3 regions of the Neorhizobium sp. AL 9.2.2 genome follow, and region 1 is predicted to be linked to each of the others. Evidence: predicted binding sites of a transcription regulator. Region 1 holds the regulator's gene; each other region holds the start of a gene.
What was found. The regulator LexA, encoded in region 1, represses DNA repair genes until DNA is damaged. The targets are predictions, from matches to a motif close to TGTTCNNNNTGTGTTCNG.
Positions count from the first base shown of each region.

Region 1 (4,213 bases):
GCCTTGTCGAAGGAGGATTTGTAGACGAGGCCGATGCCGAGTTTCTTGCAGAGTTCGACAAGCGTGCCGGCGATCATGAACGCATGATCACGGCTTTCCATCTGGCAGGGACCGGCAATCAGCGAGAGCTTTGCCGTGTTTGAGAAAACGACTTTCGAACTCCCCTCGCCCACGGACACTTCAGAATTGGCGGAGACTGTCATTTCACTATTCCTCGAAACCGAAAACCACACCTTGCCCCGGGGCTGCCGACACGATCACGCGGCCATCCCTGCGGATGAATGCGACGTCATTAGCAGCAAGGGTGATCTCTGTCACGGCGAGATCGGTGGTCTTGAAGATGATCCCGCGCGCAGCGAGGCGCGACGATAACAAGGGCTTCATCGAAGACCGGAACTCGTCGCTGAACGTGTCGTTGGATTGAATGCGGATGCTGGCATTGGCAGCTTCGATCCGCAGACCGTCTTTCCCTTGCTCGGGTTGCGTCTCGAACACGGTTTCGAAAAGCGGCAGAAACTCCAGCGGGTCATCTGCAGAAAAGACGATCTCTCGAAGGCCTGTAACGGCGTTTGCGTGCTCATCAAGACCACCGCGATCTGCCGGTAATGCGGCCATGCGCTGGCAGGAAAACAGCAAGATGTCATCGACCTCGGGAACTGCCGCGAACGCCAGACGGAATGAGACTTCGCTCTCCCCACCATCGGGCAACTGCATCGGGCGGGAGAATTGAAGCATCTCGCCCGCAGACATGTGCCCGTCCACAAAACGGATATGATCGGCCGCTGCATCCTGCGTCCCGACGACCACCGCCGATAGACCTTCCCTTTTCCGCTGGCCGCGGAAGCGGATGTCGCGATCGGTGAACACGTTGCCTCGTTTTGCCGCAAGCGAGGCTTGCCGACGGTTCACAATGGCCAGCGGCTCGAGATACGAGCCATCCGCGAAGAATATGCAGGCATTGGCTGTGCCGAAAGGGTGAACACCTTCAGGTGCCACAGTAAAGCCGAGAGCGGTCAACCTCCCCCGCGCTGACGCCAGATCTGCAACGGGCAGAACCAAATGATCGACTGACTTGTTACCCACTTACACCCCCAAAGTCTTATTCCGCAGAACATTGGCTATCGCGGGAAACTCGGCAAGTGCTGCGCACGAACTGAATACGTGATCGAACGCTGAAATGAGACTATTCTTGAGCAAAAATTTGGGGCTTGCGGAACACAGATAGAACATATAGCGTCCGTTCTGCATTTGTTTCCAATTCTGAGGGTCCCGTCCATGCTGACACGCAAGCAACAGGAGTTACTTCTGTTCATCCACGAGCGGATGAAAGAATCAGGCGTGCCGCCGTCGTTTGACGAAATGAAGGACGCTCTCGACCTTGCATCGAAGTCCGGCATCCATAGGCTGATCACCGCGCTCGAGGAGCGTGGCTTTATTCGCCGTCTGCCGAACAGAGCACGCGCGCTCGAAGTGATCAAGCTGCCTGACGCCTATGTGGCGAACCTTCATCCGCGACGGGGTTTTTCTCCCAGTGTCATCGAGGGAAGCCTCGGCAAAACGCAACCGGTCGTCGCTCAGAAGCCGGCGCCGGTCATGGCGGACAATCCGTTCTCGACAAACATTCCGGTCATGGGTCGAATCGCTGCCGGCGTGCCGATCTCCGCGATCCAGAACAACACCCATGACATCGCCGTTCCGATCGAGATGCTGGGTTCCGGCGATCATTACGCGCTCGAAGTGAAGGGCGATTCGATGATCGATGCCGGCATCCTCGATGGCGATACCGTCATCATCAAGAATACCAGCACCGCAAGTCCAGGCGATATCATCGTTGCCCTGGTCGATGAGGAAGAAGCGACCCTGAAGCGGTTCCGCCGCAAGGGTGCCTCGATCGCACTGGAAGCGGCAAACCCGGCTTACGAGACCCGCATCTTCCCGCCCGACCGGGTGAAGGTCCAGGGCAAGCTTGTCGGCCTTATTCGCCGCTACCATTGAGAACGCTGTCATCCCGGAGATGCGCAGCAACAGCCTCCGGGATGCCAAAGTCGAATTGTCGCGTTCGCCAGTCATAGAACCGGTGGACGGTCCACGGACGGCTTGAGGTCTGTGCGCTGTCTCGCATCGCCGCCGTAATCTTGATGTCTGGCGCTGTCGCGTTCGGAATAATGGTGATTTCCAGTGCGCCAGTCCGGCGCAACGTCCGCCCGCTGAGAAGCAAGGCGCCGGAGCGGCAAGTATCGAAGCGTGCGCCGGGCGAGACGATGATCCGACCGACATCGCAGGCAAGACCGGTGTATCGGTTGTCTTCGACGGTGACGATCCGGATGTCCTGAGCAGTCTGCGCCGCGCACAGGATTTTCGGCAGACAGGCGAATCGTCCGGGCTTCAATGCTTGAAGAAAACCCCTGACATATTCGATTTCCCGGCGCGTCAAATCCGGTCGCGAATGTGGTCCAGGTGGTCTGTCATCGCTTTTCGCAAGGCTGGCACCTCGCGCTGGTTCCGAAGAGGCAAGAACCGGCAAGGCGAGCGGTTGTTCTCCGGTCTCAAGCACCAGCGCTCGCCGCCATTGATCGTAGATAAATCCCGGCGGTCGGGTTCGATTGAGGGTGATCTTGTCATCCTGGATCACGCCGACCGATGCGCCGTCTTCGGATATGACGATATCAGGCCTCGGCGCCGAGCCTGAGCGGACCGCAAAGAGCAAAGCCACCGCCATGAACAGCGCGCCTGTCAACCTCAGCGGCGTGCGCAGCAGCGTCAGAAGCAGAAAGCCTGCCGTCGCCAGAGGCAGGAAAAGCGGGTTCTGCCGGCCGATGGCAATATCGCCGCCCCATGCGGCGACGATCTCGGCAATGCGAATGACGATCCGCAGCCCCTCGCCCATGATGAACAGAACGGGAGCATCCAGCCCGAACGGCATCAGCAGCATGGCCACGAGACCTGCCGGCATCACCACGAAGGAAATGATCGGCATGGCCGCGAGATTGGCCGCGAGGCCGTAGGTGGTCAGATGGTGGAAATGCTCGATCGAATAGATCGACGTCGACGTACTGCCGATCAGCGACGTCACCACGATCCCGGCAATGAAATGCAACGTCGCCGCAATACCCGTTATCCAACGGTTGCTACCTTTTGTCTCCTCCTTTCCTTTCGCGAAATATCGCGTCCAGAGGGCGAACCCTGCCACCAGTGCCGCGGTTGCCGCAAACGACATCTGGAAACTCGGACCCAGAATCTCCGACGGCGAGATGGCGAGGATGATGATTGCCGAAAGGGCGACGTTGCGAAGGCTGATGGAGGGTCGATCGACGAGCACGGCGACCAGCATCACCGCCATCATGATATAGGCCCGCTCGGCGGAAACCCCGAACCCGGAAATTAGGTAATAGGCGGTCGCCATGACAAGCGCACCGAACGCGGCAAACTTCTTGATCGGATAGGCCTGCGCAAAGCCTGGAAACAGCGACAGGACGGAGCGAACGCCGACGAAGAAGATACCGGCTGCCAGCGCCATGTTGAGGCCTGAGATCGCGACGATATGGGCCAGTCCGGACAGACGAAGCGCCTCGGTCGTCTCACGGGAAATTGCACGGCGCTCGTCGGTCACGATTGCGGCAGCAAAAGCGCCCGCATCCCCCTTGACCGTATCGCGGATGCGATTGCCGATTGCGCTGCGAAGCGCAAAAAGCCCCCGCTGCATGTCCGACCATAACCCGGGTTGGTCATCGATCGCCGGTTGTACGCTAGGCGCGCCGTAAAAGAAGCCAACGGCCCCGATTTGATCGAAGTAGGAGGAGAAGGCGAAATCGTTCAATCCGGGAAGCGCCGGGCCAGAGGGTGGCGACAGACGGGCACGGCCGGAAACGCGCTCTCCGATGTCTGCAGGGTCGTGTTGGCTTCTGGCAAGAACCGAGACGCGCTGTGGCGGTCGTGAAAGCGAGGGCTCAGATGTCTGCTCGATCCTGAGGATATAGCGCCAGCGGCGCTGTGCATCGGCTTCGCGTCGTTCGACAATCCCGCTGATGGTCGTCGTGACGGGCGAATCGAGCACGACCGTCGAACACCGCCAGGTTTCGAGCGCTGCCAGCGCAGAACCGGAGAGAAGCAGGCAGAGTACAAGGTTGGCACGAGACAGTGGATGCGCGCGATACCGTGTCAGCCCTGCGGTCACCATCGAGATCGCAAGCATGGTTGCGAGAATGAATGGCGA
Region 1 covers NZ_JAALXU010000003.1:1,276,205-1,280,417, forward strand. Annotated here, with positions in the region: gene kdsA (3-deoxy-8-phosphooctulonate synthase) at 1-203, opposite strand, end outside; gene G6K99_RS12785 (VOC family protein) at 208-1,083, opposite strand; gene lexA (transcriptional repressor LexA) at 1,276-1,995, shown strand; gene G6K99_RS12795 (ComEC/Rec2 family competence protein) at 1,976-4,213, opposite strand, start outside.

Region 2 (4,213 bases), 590 kb from region 1:
AGTTGCTATTGTCGATATCGGGGAAGTGGCGCGATAGCGCCTTGTAAGGATTGAAGGCCGTGCGTCCCGCCATTTCGAGCTTGTCGCTGTTGGCGAGCAGTTGCAGCACCGACTGTTCGAACGTCCAGTCGTGGATGTGGAACATCTGCCACTTGCGGCTGCGGCGTCCCGAGAAACCGCACAGCACGACCTTGGCCTGCGGCACCTTCTCGCAGAGCCAGACCGAAAGCGCGAAGCCCGAGCTGGCGGTATGGTCGCGCGGGTAGAAATCTTCGAGGTAACCGCACAGGTCGATGGCACCTGCTGCGACGCCGCCGAACTCGGCCGGTTCCGTCACCTGTTCCATCGTGGCGGCGCGCATGCTCATGACGCCGGTAAACCCGGGGCCCGGCAGCAGGGCCAGCACCTTGTCGAGAGCGTTGTCGTAGATCAGTTCGGACCCGACGCGGCTGGTGCGTGCCACCAGCAGCGAATTGCGCGTGAACGGCGTTTTCAGCACCTTGCTGACGTAGTTGAAAAAGACGAACAGCGTCGTTTCCGGATAGGCGGCGTGGATCTCGTTGAAGTTCTGCTCGTCACTGTTGGCGACAAGGACGATGTGGCTATAGCCGGCGAAAAACTGCTGCCAGTCTCCCTCGCTCAAAAGTCCGCTCGTCGTCGGTCTGTGCTGCGCCATCCCGGCAGAAAGTTCCGTCATTCGAAGCGTCCTCCATGCAGATGCGGGCAGAGCCGGACCGGTCGCGTGACACCGGATGCCTCTGAAGTTTTCATGGTCTGGTCTCTAAAAGCGTTTCGTAGATTTCCGCCAGATTGTTGGCTTCCTTTTCGATGGCGAAGGCGACGCGCACATGCTCGCGACCGCTCCAGCCCTGCTGGCCGGCCAGTGCAGGGTTTTCGAAATAGGTGCGCAGCGCATCGCGAAGCGCCGTGTAATCGCCGGCCGGAACAACCGATCCCGTCTCACCTTCGACGATCATTTCGGAATAGGCGCCGGCATCGCTTGCAACGACTGCGGTTCCCGATGCCATCGCCTCGAGCGGCGTCAATCCGAAGCCTTCATTGCGGGACGGTGCCACATAAAGAGACAGGCGACGGTACCAAGGTTTGATGTCGTCCACTTCGCCCATGAACAGGATGCGATCTGTCAGACCGCTCATGGCGACATCGGCTTTCAACGCATCGCCGAAAACCTTGTTGTCCGGCGTGACACGTCCGCAGACGACGCCCGTCCATTCGGGATAGGACGGCAACAGTTCGATCAGGGCGCGCACGAAAAGGTCTGTGCCCTTTTGATGCCGAACGCGCCCGAAGCATCCGATCAGATGCTTGCCGAAACCATCTGCCGGGGAGGAAGGGTCGGATGGGCCGGAGGGACGGAAGAGATCGAGATCGACGCCGTGGTGCACCACCTTATAGGGCGCTTTCAGGTATGAACCCGATCGTGCAGACGTCGCGACGACCGCATCCATCTTGCTGATCAGAAAACCCGTCCAGGCGGAATGGGTTCGTTGCGCGGCGGAGGTAAACAAGAGCTTCAGCGGCATCCGCAGCACATCGCGCATGAAGAGGCCGGGCAGCATTTCGATATTGCGGCGGGCATGCCAGACACGGGCGCGCCGCCCTGATGGCGGTGACCACAGCGCGGGAAGGTCGGCATAGCGGATGTGGGGGAGGTGGGAGGGCAGGCCGGGCCCGAGGACCGCGATCTTCTGACCCTTTGCCCTTTGCACCGGAATCAGCTGGACGATCGTGGACGTCACGCCGGAGAGCCGCTTCTTGAAGTTCGGCGCAATTACTTCGATATCGGATATATCGACCACGGAGCCGGGAGCGATACCGCTGCCCATCTCCGTGGCGACTTCGCCAGACGTTTCCACGAGCGATCAGCCCCAGGAAATGGCAAGGATCTCGTAGGCCTTGGAGCCGCCGGGGGCGACGACTTCGATACTGTCACCCTTTTCCTTGCCGATCATGGCACGGGCGATGGGCGAGGAGATCGAGATGCGACCAGCCTTCACGTCGGCTTCCTGATCGCCGACGATTTGATAGGTCTTTTCCTCTTCGGTATCCTCATCGATCAGCTTGACGGTTGCGCCGAACTTGATCGTGGAACCGGACATCTTGGAGAGATCGATCACTTCGGCGCGGGCCGTGAAATCTTCCAGCTCGCCGATGCGGCCTTCGTTGTGGCTCTGGGCTTCCTTGGCCGCGTGGTATTCGGCGTTTTCCGAAAGGTCACCATGGGCGCGCGCTTCCGCAATCGCTTCGATGATGCGGGGACGCTCCTCCTGCTGGCGCCAGCGCAGTTCTTCCTGCAACTGGGTAAACCCCTTCGGCGTCATCGGTACCTTTTCAACCATTTTCTTGTCCTTAAGGCGCATGTCCGCGGATGCCGCGGACACAAAAAGAAACAGGTTCCGGAGCGGTAACTTCGGAACCATCTGCAGCATCTGAATTTAGGGCATCATAACAGAATTTCGACTGCTCCCGCTAGGAAAATCGAAATGGTGTCAGATGCGCCAGCTGGAGTTGAATGAATCAAACGTCCCTCGATTTGTCAACGGGTTGACGCAGTCATAAAGAACATATAGAGAACGTACTAATGAAGAAGTCGCTGAAAGAACGGTTGGCGATCCTGTCGGACGCTGCCAAGTACGACGCCTCCTGCGCCTCCAGCGGGACATCAAAGAGAGATTCGTCGGTATCCGGCGGTTTGGGTTCGACCGAAGGGTCCGGCATCTGCCATGCCTATGCCCCGGATGGCCGCTGCATCTCGCTTCTGAAAATCCTTATGACGAATTTCTGCATCTACGATTGCGCCTATTGCATCAATCGTTCCTCCAGCAATGTCGAGCGGGCCCGGTTCACGCCCGAAGAGGTTATCTGGCTGACGCTGGAATTCTATCGGCGCAATTATATCGAGGGTCTGTTCCTGTCGTCGGGCATTATCCGCTCGTCCGATCACACGATGGGCGACATGGTGCGGATCGCGCGGGAATTGCGGACCGTTCATAATTTTCGCGGCTACATCCATTTGAAGACGATCCCAGAAGCTTCGCAGCAGCTGATCGAGGAGGCGGGGCTTTATGCCGACCGTCTGTCGATCAACATCGAACTGCCGACCGACGCAGGGATCAGCCAGTTTGCGCCGGAAAAGCGGCCCGCCAATATTCGTCGCTCGATGGGCGATCTGCGCCTGAAGATCGAGGAAATGCGCGATCCGACGCTGCAGACCAAGCGTCGCAAGCGGTTCGCGCCTGCCGGCCAGAGCACGCAGATGATCGTCGGGGCAGACGGCGCCAACGACGCGACGATCCTCGGGACGAGCGCCAGACTTTATGGCAGCTACAGCCTCAAGCGCGTCTACTACTCGGCCTTCAGCCCGATCCCGGACTCCTCGAAGACACTGCCGCTGATCAAGCCGCCGCTGATGCGCGAGCATCGGCTCTATCAGGCTGACTGGCTTTACCGGTTCTACGGGTTCGAGATCGGCGAGATTACGGCGTCGACGGAAAACGGCATGCTGGATCTGGACCTTGATCCGAAGCTTGCCTGGGCGCTCGGCAACCGCGACAAGTTCCCGGTCGATGTGAACAGGGCGGACAAGGAGACGCTGCTGCGGGTGCCGGGTTTCGGGACCAAGACCGTCGGAGCGATCCTGTCGTCGCGCAGGTTTCGCAAGCTGCGACTGGAGGATTTAAAGCGGCTGAGCGTGTCTCTGAAGAAGGTACAGCCCTTTATCACCTGCGAAGGGTGGACACCGCGCAAGCTTGCCGACCGGGCCGATCTGCGATCCATGTTCCAGCCAAAGCCGGAGCAGCTGTCGCTTCTATGATGTACCGAGTCTTGTTGCGGGGGAGAGGCGATCTGACCGAGTGGCGCGATGCTGCGCGTGCCTATCTCGCCGCCGGCATCGCACCTGATCGTGTCGAGTGGCGCACGATGGACGACACGGACGGATTGTTCGGGCTGGACGGCAACCAGTTGCCTGAGCCTGTCGACAAGCCGGTGACGCAGGGTGTTCCTCCAGCCTTTCTGAAGCTTGCCGCCTCGGTCATCTGCCATTCCGATCCGACGCGGTTCTCGCTTCTCTACCGGATGCTGTTTCGCATGGCGCACGGGCGCAATTTTCTGGGTATGGCGACCGATCCGGATGTGGTTGCGGCAAACCGGATGGCGAAATCGATCGGCCGCGACTATCACAAGATGACCG
Region 2 covers NZ_JAALXU010000003.1:686,050-690,262, forward strand. Annotated here, with positions in the region: gene G6K99_RS10070 (3-deoxy-manno-octulosonate cytidylyltransferase) at 1-697, opposite strand, end outside; gene G6K99_RS10075 (glycosyltransferase) at 768-1,820, opposite strand; gene greA (transcription elongation factor GreA) at 1,884-2,360, opposite strand; gene G6K99_RS10085 (putative DNA modification/repair radical SAM protein) at 2,603-3,835, shown strand; gene G6K99_RS10090 (UdgX family uracil-DNA binding protein) at 3,835-4,213, shown strand, end outside.
Region 2: the regulator LexA is predicted to act here: its motif matches at 2,580-2,597, upstream of G6K99_RS10085 (putative DNA modification/repair radical SAM protein).

Region 3 (4,213 bases), on a different contig from region 1:
AGATCAGCGGCATTTTACCCATCTGTTTCAGAATGATTCATAAAAAGAGGAATAAAGTCATAGTCGAGGACGAGAACGAGGGAGGCGATCTGCCGGGTACGATGATGAAGGATACCGCACACGACCATGCTCATACGGGCGATCGGGCATTTGAAAAGTTTACGATAGACCGGCCTGGCCGGATCATCTTTGTCGGACACCATCTCTCGACCAATACCGCCTTCCGATGCCTGATCCGGACAATCTCTCTTTATGGCGCCGAACTGGACGTCAGTCCCAGCCTGCCGGTACCGGCCAACTTCTTCCTGGAAATCCTCGGCATTCACGACGAAATCGGCTGCACCGTGATGCGCCACGAAGAGGAGAAGGTCACGGTCGCCTTCAACATGCTGATCGATGCGGAATTCCTGCATCACGTCATCCGGCTTTCGTTCGAAACGAGCCACTAAGCCGGGTCGTCGTCAGGGGCATAGTTTTGCTTCATGCGCGCCATCAGCGGCCTTGTCCGCCCTTGCACGCCGTTCAAAGCCCCCTATTGTGTGCGGACTTTTTGAACCGGATCCTGATATCATGTCTTCATTCTCGCGCTTCACGCCGCTCATTGGCGCTCTTCCCGCGACCGTTCCCTTTGTCGGCCCCGAGGCCATTGAGCGCGCCAGAGGGCTTGCCGTGCAAGCCCGAATTGGCGCCAACGAGAACGGGTTCGGCCCTGCCCCGTCAGTCATCGAAGCCATGAAGTCCGCCGCCGCAGACAGCTGGAAATATTCGGACCCGGAGAATTACCAGCTGAAGCAGGCGCTTGCCGCGCATCTTGGCTGCAACGCCGAAAACATTGCGATCGGCGAAGGCGTGGACGGCCTGCTCGGGCAGATCGTGCGGATGGTGATCGAGCCGGGAATGCCCGTCGTCTCGTCCTACGGTGCCTATCCAACCTTCAACTTCCATGTCGCCGGCCATGGCGGCACGCTGGTGACGGTGCCCTACCGCGACGATCGCGAAGATCTCGACGCCCTGATGGACGCCGTCATCCGCGAAAACGCGCCGCTGGTCTACTTCGCCAATCCCGACAATCCGATGGGCAGCTGGAACGACGCCGAAAAGATCGTCTCCTTCGCGCGGGGCCTGCCGGAAAGCTGCCTGATGGTGCTGGACGAGGCCTATTGCGAAACGGCGCCCGATGGCGCAGCGCCGAAGCTTTCGGCATTGATCGACCTGCCGAACATCATCCGCACCCGGACCTTCTCCAAGGCCTACGGTCTGGCGGGCGCGCGGGTCGGCTACACCATCTCGACGCCCGACAACGCCACCGCGTTCGACAAGATCCGCAACCATTTCGGCATGAACCGGGTCGGCGTGGCGGCGGCACTCGCGGCACTGAAAGACCAGGAGTATCTGGCTGAGGTGATCGACAAGATCAAAGCGTCCCGCGACCGGATCTCGGCGATCGCCAGGGCAAACGGGCTCGAGCCGCTGCCATCGGCGACCAATTTCGTGGCGATCGACTGCGGCCGCGATGGTACCCATGCGCGGGCGATCGTCGACGGTCTGATGGAGCACGGCGTCTTCATTCGTATGCCGGGCGTGGCACCGCTCAACCGCTGCATCCGCATCAGCGCAGGACCGGAGCAGGATATGGCATTGCTGGAAGAGGCGTTGCCGAAAGTTCTGAAGGGTCTCTAGAACAGAAAGACCGCGCCGGCCTTGTTTCTGCCGGTCGCGGTCTTTTGATCTTCAGCGGCTGCGGTTTGTTGCCGGGAACAGCTCCGGTTCGCGCCGCGTCTCCATCCCGTTTTCTCTCTGGTAGGCCCTTGTTCTTAATCGCCGGCCTTCTTCTGGGCCGGTCGCATGAATGAAATATGCGCTTGCGCGTTAGTGGATGGTCATCCATTCGCGGGCTGCGCGCAGCGCTTCTGCCAGCTGCATCTTGGTCATCGTCGCAGCCAGATCGGCGCGCAGTTCGGCGGCGCGGTCGCAGCCCTTGATCGCGGCAATGTTCAGCCACTTGTGGGCAGAGACCAGATCGACCGGGCAACCCCGACCGGTCGCATACATCAGACCCATGTCGCAGAGAACGTCTGCGCGAGCCTCGCCACCCATGGTGGCCATTTCGGAAGCATTCATTTCAAAGCGTGCCATCGGTTCGTATCCCTGTTTCGAGAACGTTGTTCTTGTCGTCTGCCCTGTTTTCCGTCGGGACCGTCGCTGTCTTGTGCAGCTTGTTATCGGCCCTTCCGGGTGGCGGTTTTTGCCGCTCTTTGATGATTTGAGTATCGGCCAAAGCTTGCAAAAAGCGCCTAAAAAGCATGATTAATTTGCTGAAAACAAAGTGCAAACGCTTGGTAAACTTGGTTTTTTGTTAAACATCGCGGCCCTTGGCTATTAAGGGTTTTGCGGACATTTTTACGAAAAATTCAGATCTGGATTTCAACCCTTTCTTCACCACGAATTCGGGTCGCGTTTTCATCGCGTCGAAATAAACGCGCGTCGCTCGGCAAAAACGGCGGCAGATATCGGCTGATATTCCGCCCCATGCGCAGGCTCAGGATATTTACCTTTACGTGTGCGTAAGCTAGATTTTCCGCTGTTCGCGCGAGGAGGTGCGAACGCTCAGACATATGACCGGTGCGGAAGCGCCGGCTCCGGGAGGGAAAACCATCATGAAACGCATATCGATACTTGCAGCCGCCGTTTCGCTTGCCGTATTCGGCATTGCTGGCACCAGCCATGCGGCAGAAGCGATCGAGGGGAACTGGAAGACCGCGAGCGGCGAGACGGCCGAGATCGGCAAATGCGGCGGCGCCTTCTGCGTGACGCTGAAAACCGGCAAGCATGCGGGACGGCAGATTGGCAAGCTTTCGCCCAAGGGCGGCGACTATACCGGTGAGATCACCGATCCCGAGGCGGACAAGACCTATAGCGGCTCCGGCTCGGTCAGCGGCAATTCGCTCAAGATGAAGGGCTGCGTGATGAAGATCCTCTGCAAGTCGCAGACCTGGACGCGCCTCTGACGCTATCGTCGCGATAGCAGGCGGCAGCGTTTGCGATCCCGGCAGTCACCTCTGTAACGGGTGGGCCGGGATAGCAGTGCAGGTCTCGCCGGCGATTGGGGATGAGATCAGGCTATTATCCCCGTCAGCTGTCGTTTGATTGTCGAAAACTTCCCATTATAATAGCGCATGAACACACGAATCTCTTCACTCCCCGCCCTTGCTTTCATCAGCCCGAGCCCTGTCGCGGCGCAGGCTTTCGACAATGCGGAAGCAGCCGTCGATGCGCTGACAGCGCTTTACGAGCGCAACACGTCCTTCCTGATCGATGCCTTCGGCGCACTTGCGAAGGGTGCGGCCGTGACCGGTCGATACCGCGCCTGCTATCCGCAGGTGATGATCGAGACCACGTCGTTCGGCCATGCGGATTCGCGTCTCTCCTATGGCCACGTGACGTCCCCCGGCGTCTACACGACAACGGTGACCCGGCCGAAACTGTTTCGCCATTACCTGATCGAGCAGCTCGATCTGCTCATTCGCAACCACGGCGTTCCCGTGATCGTGTCGGAATCGACGACACCGATCCCGCTGCATTTCGCATTCGGCGAAGGCGCGCATATCGAGTCTTCCGTCAGCAACGCGATGGCCGACATCCCGATGCGCGACCTGTTCGACACGCCGGATCTCAACAATACGGACGATCTTATCGCCAATGGCGAATACGAGGCCCCGTTCGGCGAGCCTGCGCCGCTTGCGCCGTTCACCGCGCAGCGCATCGATTATTCGCTGGCAAGGCTCAGCCATTATACCGCGACCGGGGCAGAGCATTTCCAGAATTACGTGCTGTTCACGAACTACCAGTTCTACATCGACGAATTCGCCGCCTGGGCGCGCAAGCTGATGGCGGAAGGTGGCGACGGGTATACGGAGTTCGTGGAGCCGGGCAACATCCTCACCACCGCCGGCAACGACCGGCCGGAGAACCCGGGCACGATCCGGATGCCGCAGATGCCGGCCTATCACCTCAAGAAGGGCGATCATTCCGGCATTACTCTCGTGAATATCGGCGTCGGGCCTTCCAACGCCAAGACGATCACCGACCATGTCGCCGTGCTGCGTCCGCATGCGTGGCTGATGGTGGGACACTGCGCGGGCCTTCGCAACAGCCAGCGCCTTGGTGATTACGTGCTTGCCCACGCCTATGTTCGCGAAGACCATGTGCTCGA
Region 3 covers NZ_JAALXU010000001.1:1,061,399-1,065,611, reverse strand. Annotated here, with positions in the region: gene G6K99_RS05095 (hypothetical protein) at 105-449, shown strand; gene G6K99_RS05090 (pyridoxal phosphate-dependent aminotransferase) at 571-1,680, shown strand; gene G6K99_RS05085 (sel1 repeat family protein) at 1,870-2,136, opposite strand; gene G6K99_RS05080 (DUF2147 domain-containing protein) at 2,658-3,008, shown strand; gene amn (AMP nucleosidase) at 3,177-4,213, shown strand, end outside.
Region 3: the regulator LexA is predicted to act here: its motif matches at 2,164-2,181, upstream of G6K99_RS05085 (sel1 repeat family protein).